Regions from separate parts of the Pseudoalteromonas sp. GABNS16E genome, predicted to be linked through region 4. Evidence: predicted binding sites of a transcription regulator. Region 4 holds the regulator's gene; each other region holds the start of a gene.
What was found. The regulator sigma-54, encoded in region 4, starts transcription at its own class of promoters, with help from an activator protein. The targets are predictions, from matches to a motif close to GTTGGCACGNNNNTNGNNT.
Positions count from the first base shown of each region.

Region 1 (3,157 bases), on a different contig from region 4:
CTCAAAAGTAATTTCGGCCGTTGACGAAATGATGAGCTACATCAATCAACAGTTATAACCGTGCACAAGGGGATAGTTATGCGTAATGTTATTTTATTTGCAGCAGGCACCTTATTTTTAAGTGGCTGTGTTTCTACGCAAAATAGTGAAGTGGTTCAAGATGACCCCTACTACGCACCCATGTACCCAGAGCCTGTAGCAGAGCCTGTTGTTGCAACGGGTTCGTTGTTTAACACCAATACATTTAATGATTTGTATTCAGACAAAAAAGCACTTAGAACCGGCGATATAATTACCGTTAAGCTTGAAGAGTCAACACAAGCTACAAAAGCCGCTAAAACCGAAACCGATAAAGAAACCGACGCCAGTTTGGACCCCATTATTGGATTAGGTGGCTTACCTGTAAATATAGGTGGTGACAGTATTCAGTTTGGTATTGGTAGTGATTCATCATTTACCGGTGACTCAAAATCAAATCAGTCAAACAGTTTAGTGGGTGATATTTCTGTAAATGTTATGCGTGTTTTACCCAATGGTAATTTAGTTATTCGTGGTGAAAAATGGCTAACACTTAACACTGGCGAAGAGTTTATTAGGCTCGAAGGGCTAGTTCGTCCGCAAGATGTTAGCGCCGATAACACGGTTGAGTCGAATAGAATTGCTAATGCCCGCATCCAGTATTCAGGTAAAGGGCAAACACAAGAGGCGCAAAGCCCAGGGTGGTTAACACGTTTCTTCAGTAGCTCGTTATTTCCGTTTTAGAGGGTAGTAGTATGAATAGCATTAAAGCGTTTATTTTGATCATACTGCTAGGCTGGCAATTTTCTGCCAGCGCGGAACGAATAAAAGATGTCTCTATGGTTGAAGGGGTCCGTGCCAACCAATTGGTAGGTTATGGTTTAGTGGTGGGGCTACCTGGTACAGGGGAGCAAAACTCTTACACGCAACAAAGTTTTAGGGGCATGTTAAACAGTTTTGGTATTACGCTGCCTTCAACACAAAGCCCTAAAATTAAAAACGTAGCAGCAGTGGCAGTTCATGCTGAGCTGCCGCCGTTCAGAAAGCCAGGGCAAACAATTGATATTACGGTTTCCTCTATTGGCAGTGCAGGGAGTTTACGTGGCGGCACCTTGCTTCAAACTTTTTTAAAAGGGGTTGATGGTAACGTATACGCCATAGCACAAGGCAGCTTAATAGTAGGGGGGTTAGGTGCACAAGGGCTTGATGGTAGCAAAGTAGTAATTAATACCCCAACCGTCGGCCGCGTACCAAATGGAGCCACTGTTGAACGCGAAGTTAAAAGCCCTTTTATGCAAGGCGACTACATTACTTTTAACTTAAACCGCCCAGACTTTACAACGGCAAAACGTTTAGAAGCAACAATTAACAATTTGGTAGGCCCTAATAGTGCACAAGCTATTGACGCTGCCTCAGTACGCGTTATTGCCCCGCGTGATGCATCGCAACGAGTGTCTTATTTATCAACGCTTGAAAACCTAGAGTTTAAACCTGCTGACACATCAGCCAAAATTATTGTTAATTCACGTACGGGAACGATTGTCATTGGCAAAAATGTGAAGCTACAGCCAGCGGCAATAACCCACGGCGGCCTGACAGTTACTATTGCTGAACAGCAAAATGTAACGCAGCCTAATCCGTTAGCTGAAGGCGAAACTGTTGTAACACAGCAAAGTATTATTGACGTTAACCAAGATGATTCTCGTGCGTTTGTATTTAACCCAGGCGTCAGCTTAGATGACTTAGTGCGTGCTATAAATGAAGTAGGCGCAGCACCTGGAGACCTAATGGCTATTTTAGAAGCGCTTAAAGAAGCGGGTGCAATTAACGGACAGCTTGTTGTTATTTAATTGTTTTTTATAATATTTACCCTTCTAAATAAAGCTTAAGTACTCAAAAGGTACTTAAGCTTTTTACTGTTACCTTCCTTTGGCTCAATTTTTGCATTTCTTAAAGCATTATTCATTTTTGTGTCAAAAAGCTGATGGAAACAAATCACCTCGATAAGCAAAACTTTTTTGATTTAAGTAATCTTAATACTTTACGTCAAGACGCTTTAAACAGCGGTGATGCATCTACTGATGCCTCTAAAGCGGCGCTAAAAAAAGCAGCGGCACAATTTGAAGCTATTTTTACGCAGATGCTTCTAAAAGGTATGCGTAAAGCTAACGAAGCATTTGAAGATGAAGACAGCCCATTTAATTCTAGCGGCGTAAAGTTTTTTGAAGAAATGCACGATCAGCAGCTCTCTTCTGAGCTTTCATCAAATGGGTCTTTAGGCTTGGCTGATTTAATTGTGCAGCAGCTCTCTCCAGAGGCTGAAAACTTTATGCCTGGCTCAGTGTTAAGAACAACCAACGACTTTATCAGTGATAAACGCGCAGGCTCTGAACTACCCCACGAAGAACTGAATAATGTTGAGCAAGTAAATAAAGACGACTTAGCCCTCAGCAGCGAAGCAACAGACACTAAAACCCCAACACAGCCTGTACAGCAACCGACATTTAATAATGCTGGAGAGTTTGTGAGTGCAGTGTGGGAGCATGCCAAAACAGCGGCCGAAAAAATAGGTTTAAACCCTGCAGTGATGGTCGCTCAGGCGGCCCTCGAGACTGGTTGGGGTAAACATATTATTAATAAAGGTGATGGTAATAGCTCAAACAATTTATTCAATATTAAGTCAGATAAAAGTTGGCAGGGTGAAAAGGCCAGTAAGGTCACTTTAGAGTTTGAGCAAGGTGCTGCAGTTAAAAAGCAAGCAAGTTTTAGAGCTTATGATTCTATAAAAGAAAGCGTAAACGACTTTGTCGATTTTTTAACGCAAAACCCACGTTACGAAGAAGCATTACAAAAAACAGCACAGCCAAACGAATTTTTAGATTCGCTACAAAAAGCAGGCTATGCAACGGACCCTAATTACGCGAGCAAAATAAAAAAAGTGCTAAATAGTAGTGAGCTTAAAAATATTGCAACAAGCGCGTTTACCCAAGGAGTGAAGTAATATGTCGTTTAGTTTATTAAATATTGCCAGTGCTGGTGTGCGTTCAAGCTCTGAACTGTTGCAAACGACCAGTAAAAACATCACCAATGTAAACACCGAAGGCTACGTACGTGAGCGCACTGAATTTACCACTATGGT
Region 1 covers NZ_JAQREZ010000021.1:9,743-12,899, forward strand. Annotated here, with positions in the region: gene flgG (flagellar basal-body rod protein FlgG) at 1-58, shown strand, start outside; gene flgH (flagellar basal body L-ring protein FlgH) at 79-762, shown strand; gene PSI06_RS10270 (flagellar basal body P-ring protein FlgI) at 774-1,868, shown strand; gene flgJ (flagellar assembly peptidoglycan hydrolase FlgJ) at 2,003-3,019, shown strand; gene flgK (flagellar hook-associated protein FlgK) at 3,021-3,157, shown strand, end outside.
Region 1: the regulator sigma-54 is predicted to act here: its motif matches at 1,947-1,965, upstream of flgJ (flagellar assembly peptidoglycan hydrolase FlgJ).

Region 2 (3,157 bases), on a different contig from region 4:
TTCACCAAATACACGGGCTGAATATTCACGCTCAACTTCATAACTTGGGTGCATTAAGCGGTTCGCTAACTCACCATCATTGGTAAATAACATTAAACCTGCCGTGTTAATATCTAGTCGACCAACAGCAATCCAACGCTCACCGTCTATGCGTGGTAAACGGTCAAAAACAGTACGACGTCCTTCTGGGTCTTTACGTGTACTTAACTCCCCTTCTGGCTTGTTGTACATAATTACACGACAAATACGGTCGGCTTTTTCTTCAATTTTTACGCTGTGGCCATCAACACGTATTAAGTCTGTTTCCTCAACACGGTCACCTAATTTAGCCACTTTACCATTAACACTAACGCGGTTTGCATCAATGTATTTTTCCATTTCACGTCGTGAGCCTACCCCTGCACGGGCTAGGACTTTTTGTAACTTTTCACCTTGAATACTCATTCGGATGGTTCTCTCACAGAAGGATCACTTAATAACTGGTTTATTTTACTTTCCTGTTGCGCTGGCAATGCAGGGAGTTCATCTAGACCGGTTAACGAAAAATAATCTAAAAATAATTTTGTTGTTGCATAAAGCGCTGGTTTACCAGGTACTTCTTTATGCCCTACTACTTTAACCCACTCTCGCTCAAGGAGGGTTTTAATAATTGCTGATCCGGTTGTTACACCTCGTACTTGCTCCATTTCACCACGCGTTATTGGTTGCCTGTAGGCAATTAACGACAATGTTTCTAGTAGTGCGCGAGAGTACTTAGGTGCCCGTTCTTGCCATAAATTACTAAGCCAAGGGCTTAAACTACTACACGCTTGAAAGCGATAGCCACTGCCTACTTCAACTAGCTTAATGCCACGTGTTTGATAGTGGGTATGTATAGCGTCTATTGCAGTGTTAATTCGTGACATTGAAATAGCTAAATCAGCCAATACAGTATCTTTTAAGTGGCGTTTGCTAAAAGGTTTGTCTGCGACAAATATAGCCGCTTCAATGATCTCAATTAATTGTTCATCACTAATTCGACGACCCGCCATAATATTTTGCTTTGCCCTTTAAAATACGTAGCCATCTATTATGACAGAACATCGCAAAAGGGGGAAAATATATCTGCTTTTAAAACAAATTAAATGCACAAAAAAGCCAGCAATTAATGCTGGCTCTTATGTGTAGCGTATTTAGCTAATATTAGCTGTTTTTATAATGCTTTAGTGCATCATCTTCAGCAACGGCTTTACCGTATTTGCTAATGTAGCCTTTAAACTCACCTTTACTGATGCGTTTATCATTGTTGCCATCCATGTAACCAAAATGGTTTGAAATATCATCATCGTCAGCTTCTTCTACTGAGATGTAACCATTTTTGTCGTTATCTAAACTTCTAAAATCATTTTCGATTTTATCAAATTTAGCTATTTTAGCTTTAAATGCCGACTCACTTACTTCGCTGTCAGTCGCTACCTTACCGGTATTTAACTGCATGTAAGTGTTAAATTCTTTACGACTGATCTCGTTATCCATATTGGTATCAATATTTGAAAAGTGGCCCCAGATGCTATCGTCATCTGCTTCTACTTTTGAAATATAACCATCACTGTCGTTATCTAAACTTGCAAAATCGCTATCGATTTTTTCAAGGCCTTGGTTTGAGGCACATGCGGCTAAACTTAACGAAGCTAAAATAGTTGTTGCGAGTGTTAACTTTTTCATAAGACGTATCCTTGTAGTTAGTAAATGTCACTTTAACTAATACAAGTCCAATGCCAAAGTGCACAAGCCGCCAACAATCAATAAGTTACGTGTATTTAGCTTGTTTTATATACATTAATCAATTACTTAGCTTTGCAATGATTGCTGCATACCTTGTAATTTTTGCAAAAAAATACCCAGTACAAACTGGGCATTATTTTAATCTACATGTTACCGCGCAATTAGATTGCTGCGTTTTGGTAACGCTTTACAAATTCAGTTACGTTTTGTCCGTTACACTTTAATGAGTTTAAGTTACCAATTTTTTGGCGAACAGGCGCAAGGCCTTGCTTTAACGCTGTGATACATAACTGTGTTTCTTGGTGTGCATCTTTTGCAAACACTTCAACTTTTGATTCAGCAGCTTGGTTAGACGTTACTTTTTTAGCAATGTCGCGAATATCTTGACCATTACATAAAACACTTTTAGAAAAACGCGATAAGTATACACCGTGTTGTGCTGCTTCTTTACGCGCTGCGCTAAAGCCTTTATTTGCACTTAATACACATAATTTAGATTCAAGTTTATTATCTTGGCTAAAGTAAGTGTTGCTTTTTGCTGATACAGACGCAGAGGCTAATAAAGCAGTAGCTAAAAGTAATTGTGTTTTCATGAGAGAGATCCTATTTGAACGACTAAACAAGTAATTTTTGCGCATTATATATTCAATAATTACGAGATCAATTGAATTTTTTATTTATTTAAATAATTAATAAAGCATTTACAATGTTTAAACTTTACGCACCAATTGATCAACATTTGCGCAGCCATTTTCTCATTTCGAGCATGTTATGTAGGCTTATTTGCTGATACAATTTAGTTATAAAAAACAGAGTCTAATTAAAGGTAAATTTTATGAAGGTTATTTCTTTCAATATCAATGGTCTGCGAGCTCGCTTACACCAGTTACAAGCAATTATAGATAAACACCAGCCAGACATTATTGGTTTGCAAGAAATTAAAGTTCATGATGAGGCGTTCCCTCTCGAGGACGTACAAAAAATGGGTTACCACGTTTATTTTCATGGTCAAAAAGCGCACTACGGTGTGGCAATGTTATGCAAAAATGAGCCTAAATCGGTCTTAAAAGGTTTTGCCAGCGACACTGAAGAAGCACAAAAACGCATGATAAGTGTGACAGTTGAGCAAGAAAATGGCCGCGACCTAACGGTAATGAATGGTTATTTCCCACAAGGCGATAATATAAATCACGAAACAAAATTCCCTTATAAGCGCCAGTTTTACAAAGATTTAATGACCCATTTAGAAACAAACCACACGCCCGATGAAGACGTTATCGTTATGGGCGATATCAATATTTCGCCCACCGACTTAGATATTGGTATTGGTGAAGTAAACGCTAAACGCTGGCTTAAAACAGGTAAGTGCTCGTTTCAACCAGAGGAGCGCGAA
Region 2 covers NZ_JAQREZ010000012.1:4,316-7,472, forward strand. Annotated here, with positions in the region: gene rluB (23S rRNA pseudouridine(2605) synthase RluB) at 1-444, opposite strand, end outside; gene scpB (SMC-Scp complex subunit ScpB) at 441-1,031, opposite strand; gene PSI06_RS07075 (EF-hand domain-containing protein) at 1,183-1,704, opposite strand; gene PSI06_RS07080 (exonuclease III) at 1,926-2,357, opposite strand; gene xthA (exodeoxyribonuclease III) at 2,600-3,157, shown strand, end outside.
Region 2: the regulator sigma-54 is predicted to act here: its motif matches at 1,744-1,762, upstream of PSI06_RS07075 (EF-hand domain-containing protein).

Region 3 (3,157 bases), on a different contig from region 4:
CTAAGTAAATTAAAGCTGCTTTATCAAGATAAACAATTTGCACACTTTGTAATTACCCGCGCCTTTTTACTTTGCTCAGCCCTAAGCGCGCCTTTTTATATTATTTTAGCAAGCTCTCAGCAGTTTGAATTTTCATTATTGGCAGTATTTTTAGCCGTGTCTGGCTTAGCAAGTTTAATTTCTGGGCCAATATGGGGAAGACTCAGCGATTTTTCTAGCCAAAAGGTGCTTGTATTAAGTGCGTTGCTTGTCACCATAAACGGCGTGAGTGTGTTTGTAATAGCCACATGGTATAGCCAGCTGTTTGAATATGCTTGGGTAATACCTGGTTTTTATTTTTTGCTTTGCATAGCTCATCAAGGCGTACGGCTCGGGCGTAAAACCTATTTAGTGGATATGGCACAAGGCAATAAACGCACTGATTACGTGTCGGTTAGTAATACTGTAATTGGCATTTTGCTTTTAATGTTAGGGAGTATAGGGCTTTTAGAAGCATTTTTATCAACCGCACAGCTTATTCTGTTGTATAGCCTGCTCGGTTTGTTAGGTGCTATTAGCGCGATTTTTTTGCCTCAAGCAGAGTAATACCAATGCGCAATAATACGTGATCAATTAAGCGAATTGGTATAATAAAAAAGCCCAACAAAATAATTGCCGGGCTTTGGACTTAAGACCTAAGGATAAACAGTCAGCTTTACCTCAAGTTATATCACCTAAGCAGTTACATTTAGCAGTGAATCACCTTCACTTAAGCCAAATTTTTCTTGTACCGATGAAAGAATTGATTCTTTATCTTCATCAGATAGCTGGCTTGAATACTCAGTTAATAACTCATCTAAGTAGCTAACCACTTCGTCAGTATCAACAGACTCTAATGAGTTTTGTGGCGGTGGCGGCGGGCGTTGCCCTTCAGGGCGTCCTGCATCGCCAATACTTTTAGCGTCAAAATCAAGTTCGCTCATTAAATCAGCCAACTCTTTTGTCGGCGAGATCCCCTGCTCTTCAAATGCGGCTTGAATGCTTTGCGCATCTTCCGTGCTTAGGTTTTGTGCATCAAATTCTGCAAGTGTTTCTTTAACAAACTCAGTTTGCTCTGAAGTTAAAGCGCTTACTTGGCTAGATTGTTGAGTCATAAAACTCGCTGAGCTACCAATACTGTTGATCATATTTTTCTCCCTTAACGTGCGCGGCGTGGTGGCTTGTGTTCACTTAATTCTTGTTCGCTAATTTCGCCATTCCCATCGGCATCTATTTCGTCAAAAATAGTTTGCGCATCGCCTTGCGGTGGCGCACTTTCGCTAAATTCTGCGAGGCTAATCACACCGTCACCATCTGCATCTATGCTTGAAAAGTCAGGTTTAGGTGGTGGGTTATCACCGCCTCTGGCTGCAACATTGGCTGAAAAAGCCATTGATAATAATGCAGCAACGGCAAAAGTAGGAAAATGCTTCATCGTGGTCACCTTGGGTTAAATATTAATAAAGGGTATGAATATAAAGTACGCTTAAAAAATGCAAACATTGTGCAAACAATAAGGAAATAAAAATAAATCCGATTTTTATCATGTTATTTTTACCTTATTCGGTATTTCGGTTATTGTGATAACTAATTACTTAAAACCACTTTCAACACCTGTTTTGAGAGCTAACATACCAAGGACTTATTAACATACATGTTTAATCTTCCAATTTTTCTAGTTGTATCGCAGTGAAAATACCTAAACGCCTCCAGCCACTCGTTGATGATGGCCTAATTGATGAAGTGATAAGCCGCTTAATGAGCGGTAAAGAAGCGGATGTATTTGTGGTGCGCAGCGGTGGCGAAATTCGCTGTGCTAAAGTCTACAAAGATGCCGTTAAACGCAGCTTTAAAAAGGCAGCTCAGTATCAAGAAGGCCGAAAAGTAAGAGGCGGACGCCAAGCCCGCGCCATGGGTAAACGCTCTAGTTATGGGCGACAACTAGAAGAAGAAATTTGGCAAAATGCAGAAGTAGACGCGCTTTCACGTTTATCACGTGCTGGCGTCAGAGTTCCCGACACTTATTACTGTATTGATGGCGTGTTGTTAATGGAGCTTGTGTGCGATGAAGACGGTGATGTTTCTCCACAGTTAGGGCATGTGACCCTTACGCAGCAACACGCTATTGAGCAGTACAGTATGATGATTCATTATATTAAATTAATGCTGTGCGCTGGTATTATCCACGGTGACTTATCAGAATTTAACGTACTTGTTGATAGTAAAGGGCCTGTAATTATTGACCTTCCACAAGCTGTAAACGCCGCAGCCAATAACAGTGCGCAAGCAATGTTTACGCGCGATGTAAACAACATACGTCGTTATTATGCGCAGTTTGCACCTAGCCTATTAAACACTCATTACGCTAAAGAAATGTGGGCACTGTTTGAAGAGGCCAGCTTAACGCCAAACACTGTGCTCAGCGGAGAATTTGAAGACAGTAACGAATCTGCAGACGTAGATGCGGTACTCGATGAAATACAAGCGGCCGAATACGAAGAGTTCGACCGTTTAGAGCGTATTAAAAACGCTGACGATGAGTAAAACTGCGCTCACGTTTAGCTATTGAGGGTGAACAAACCGATAGCCCACACCGTAAACCGACTGAATAACGCTGTCGGTTTGCGTTACTTCATCAAGCTTTTTACGTAACTTTTTTATGTGGCTGTCTATAGTACGGTGGCTAACTATGCGTTGGTCTGCGTACATGGTGTCCATTAAGCTATCGCGTGAATAGATTCTGTTAGGGTTAGAATACAAGGGCTTAAATAGCTGAAATTCAAAATTAGTTAGTTCTATACTGCTATTTTTATAGTTTACACTGTAAGTACTTTCATCCAGTGTCATGGCATTATTTACCGGTTCTTTTGTGGTATTAACACGCCTTAAAATTGCTTTTACTCGCGCCACCAGCTCAGCATAACTAAACGGTTTACAAATATAGTCATCGGCGCCCAGTTCAAGTCCGAGTAACCGGTCAATCTCCTCCACCTTTGCCGAAACCATAATAATGGGCACATTAGAGAACTTTCTTATCGCTTTGCACAGCTCTATACCGCTTTGCCCTGGCAACATAATATCTAATAAAATAACACTTGGCTTATTACTTTCAAGCCAGCTAAGTACTTCATCACCATGA
Region 3 covers NZ_JAQREZ010000004.1:28,387-31,543, forward strand. Annotated here, with positions in the region: gene PSI06_RS02955 (MFS transporter) at 1-585, shown strand, start outside; gene PSI06_RS02960 (hypothetical protein) at 714-1,166, opposite strand; gene PSI06_RS02965 (EF-hand domain-containing protein) at 1,178-1,453, opposite strand; gene PSI06_RS02970 (PA4780 family RIO1-like protein kinase) at 1,708-2,562, shown strand; gene PSI06_RS02975 (response regulator) at 2,581-3,157, opposite strand, start outside.
Region 3: the regulator sigma-54 is predicted to act here: its motif matches at 1,512-1,530, upstream of PSI06_RS02965 (EF-hand domain-containing protein).

Region 4 (3,157 bases):
TGTTCTTTGGGGATATTACGAACATCTATACTAACGGCTATTTTGTCATAGTTATCTGAAACACTTCGCACTAAAGAGGGCAGTAAGTTGACCGGAATATTATCTACGCAATAATAGCCTAAATCTTCAACCACGCGTAAAGCAACCGACTTACCTGAACCAGAACGGCCGCTTATGATAATTAACTCCATTTATAGCCCTTAGTATTTACTACGATTGATCAACAATTACTTGATACAGCTCTGCATCGGTTTTAGCACTACGCAGCTGTTTACAAAATTCTTTGTTGCTCAGTTTATCAGCTATGGTTGCCAGAGTCTTTAGGTGCTGTTGGTTATCGCCATCTGGTACGATGAGTGCAACAAAAATATCAACAGGGCAGTTATCAATAGCATCAAAGTTAACAGGCGTGTCGCTAACAAGTACTAAAGCCAGCGGCTCTTCTACGCCACCCATTCTGCCATGAGGAATGGCGATACCCCGGCCAATGCCAGTACTGCCTAGCTTTTCTCTACTTGCCAGCGCATTAAGAATATCTTGTTGTGGTAAGTAGGGGAGCTTTTCATGAGCAAGCTCACTGATAAACTCTAAAATTCTTTTTTTACTACTAAAAAGGACCGCAGCTTTGCTGCAGTCCTGGCATACTAATGTACTTAATTTCATAATATTAGTGTCTAGCAAGCTTCTCTTTATGTTTTATGACTTGACGATCGAGCTTGTCAATCAACGAGTCTATAGCGGCATACATATCTTGGTGCTCTGTTGAGGCAAATAAATCTGCGCCACTTACATGAATAGTCGCTTCTGCTTTTTGGTTGAGTTTTTCTACATCGAGAATGACATGCACATTGCTAATATGATCTGAGTGCCTTTCTAGCTTTGCAAATTTATTATTTACATAGTCTCTAAGTGAATCAGTTACTTCTACGTGACGACCAGTTAGGTTTAGTTGCATAAGCATTTCCTCTTTGTTTTTTACGTCTTATATCAAACTCTTTCTCTGATTTGACGGTGGAATAGCTAGCGATTCACGGTATTTTGCTATTGTGCGTCTAGCTACTTTAATTCCTTGCTCTGCCAATATATCCGCAATTTTACTATCACTCAATGGTTTAGCTGAGTTTTCCGCGGCAATTAGCTTTTTAATTAGGGCACGTATTGCGGTTGATGAACACTCGCCGCCGTTTTCAGTGCTTACGTGGCTTGAGAAAAAATACTTAAGCTCAAAAATACCACGTGGCGTATGCATATATTTTTGCGTAGTAACACGCGAAATTGTCGATTCATGCATTTCTACCATTTCAGCAACATCGTTTAAAACCATTGGCTTCATGGCTTCGGGGCCATGTTCAAAAAATGCCTGTTGCTGTTTTACAATACAGTTAGTTACCTTAAGCAGCGTGTCGTTTCTGCTTTCAAGGCTTTTTATAAACCATTTAGCTTCTTGTAAGTGAGAGCGAATAAATTGGCTATCACCACTTGATTTTACGGTACGTGACATAGCCGCGTACTGACTATTTACGCGTATTTTTGGCATGCTATCTGGATTTAGCTCTACCACCCAGCGGCCTTTTATTTTTTTAACCGACACATCTGGTATTACATACTCCGACTCTTCCCTTACTATTGTATCTGCAGGTTTTGGGTTGAGGGTATGTATTAGGGTCATGACCTCTTTAAGCTCGTCTTCTTTAAGCTTAGTCTTTTTCATTAATGTACGATAGTCGCGTGCCGCTAATAGATCAATGTGATCGGTTAAGATCATTTTAGTTTGTTCTATAAAAGGGGTGTCTTTATCAAACTGGTTTAGCTGAATGCACAAGCACTCTTGTAAACTGCGCGCGGCTATACCTACAGGGTCAAATAACTGAATACGCTTTAAAACGGCTTCTATTTCATCAAGTTCAACTTCAACTTCGTCATCGTTTTCTTGGTTAAAGCTCTCTAAAATCTCTTCACAACTTAGCGTTAAAATACCCGAGTCATCTACAGCTTCTACAATGGCAATAGCAATGGCTTCATCAGTTGGGCTAAAAGGAGTAAGCTGAAGCTGCCACATTAAATACTCATGTAGCGTTTCAGTAGAGGCACCTTGATAAATAGACTCATCTTCCGGCATTGGGCCTGAGGATGCAGCAGGGGCTGCGCTCATGTACTCATCCCAAGTTACATCCATTGCCATATCATCGCTAACGGTGTCTTTATTTAAAGCTTCGCCACTGTCTTGCTCGTACTCGCTGGTTGTATCGTCAGCCGATGCGCTTACGGTTACATCATCCGTATCTGCTTTTTGTTCATTTTTTCCAGCCGACTCTTCCGTGTAATCTTGCTCTTCTACTTCTAATAGCGGGTTGCTATCAAGTGCTTCTTGTATTTCTTGCTTGAGATCCAATGTACTGAGCTGCAGCAAGCGAATCGCTTGTTGCAATTGTGGAGTCATTGTAAGTTGCTGGCCCATGCGCAGCTGTAATGATTGCCTCATGTATCTCTAACAATCCTTTTATGTTGTTATAATTAATATTAGCAGATGCTTGTAGGTGTGGCTTAAATGTTACAGCCTAAATTGCTCGCCTAAATAAACATCGCGTACAGTTTTGTCATTTAATACGTGTTCTGGGGTGCCAGATGCAATTAGCTCCCCATGAGAAACAATGTAGGCTTTTTCACAAACATCAAGGGTTTCTCTTACATTGTGATCGGTAATTAATACGCCAATGCCACGGTTTTTAAGATGTTCTATTATTTTCTTTATATCTAACACTGAAATCGGATCAACACCAGCAAAAGGCTCATCCAATAAAATAAATTTAGGGTTCGCTGCCAGTGCTCTGGCAATTTCTACACGGCGGCGTTCACCACCAGAAAGCGCCATACCTTGGCTATCGCGAATATGCTGAATACTAAATTCATCAAGTAAGTTGTTAAGCGTTTCTTCTCGTGCGGCTTTATTGAGCTCTTTACGCGTTTCTAAAATAGCCATTAAGTTTTGATAAACTGTCAGCTTTCTAAATATTGATGACTCTTGCGGCAAATAGCCAATGCCTAAGCGGGCGCGGCTGTGCATAGGTAATAACGTAATGTCGTTATCATCAATAGAAATTTTACCTTTGTCGCTAGGTACTAATCCTACAATCATGTAAAAGGTGGTGGTTTTACC
Region 4 covers NZ_JAQREZ010000016.1:25,460-28,616, reverse strand. Annotated here, with positions in the region: gene rapZ (RNase adapter RapZ) at 1-191, opposite strand, end outside; gene PSI06_RS08785 (PTS sugar transporter subunit IIA) at 211-663, opposite strand; gene hpf (ribosome hibernation promoting factor) at 668-955, opposite strand; gene PSI06_RS08775 (RNA polymerase factor sigma-54) at 983-2,482, opposite strand; gene lptB (LPS export ABC transporter ATP-binding protein) at 2,552-3,157, opposite strand, start outside.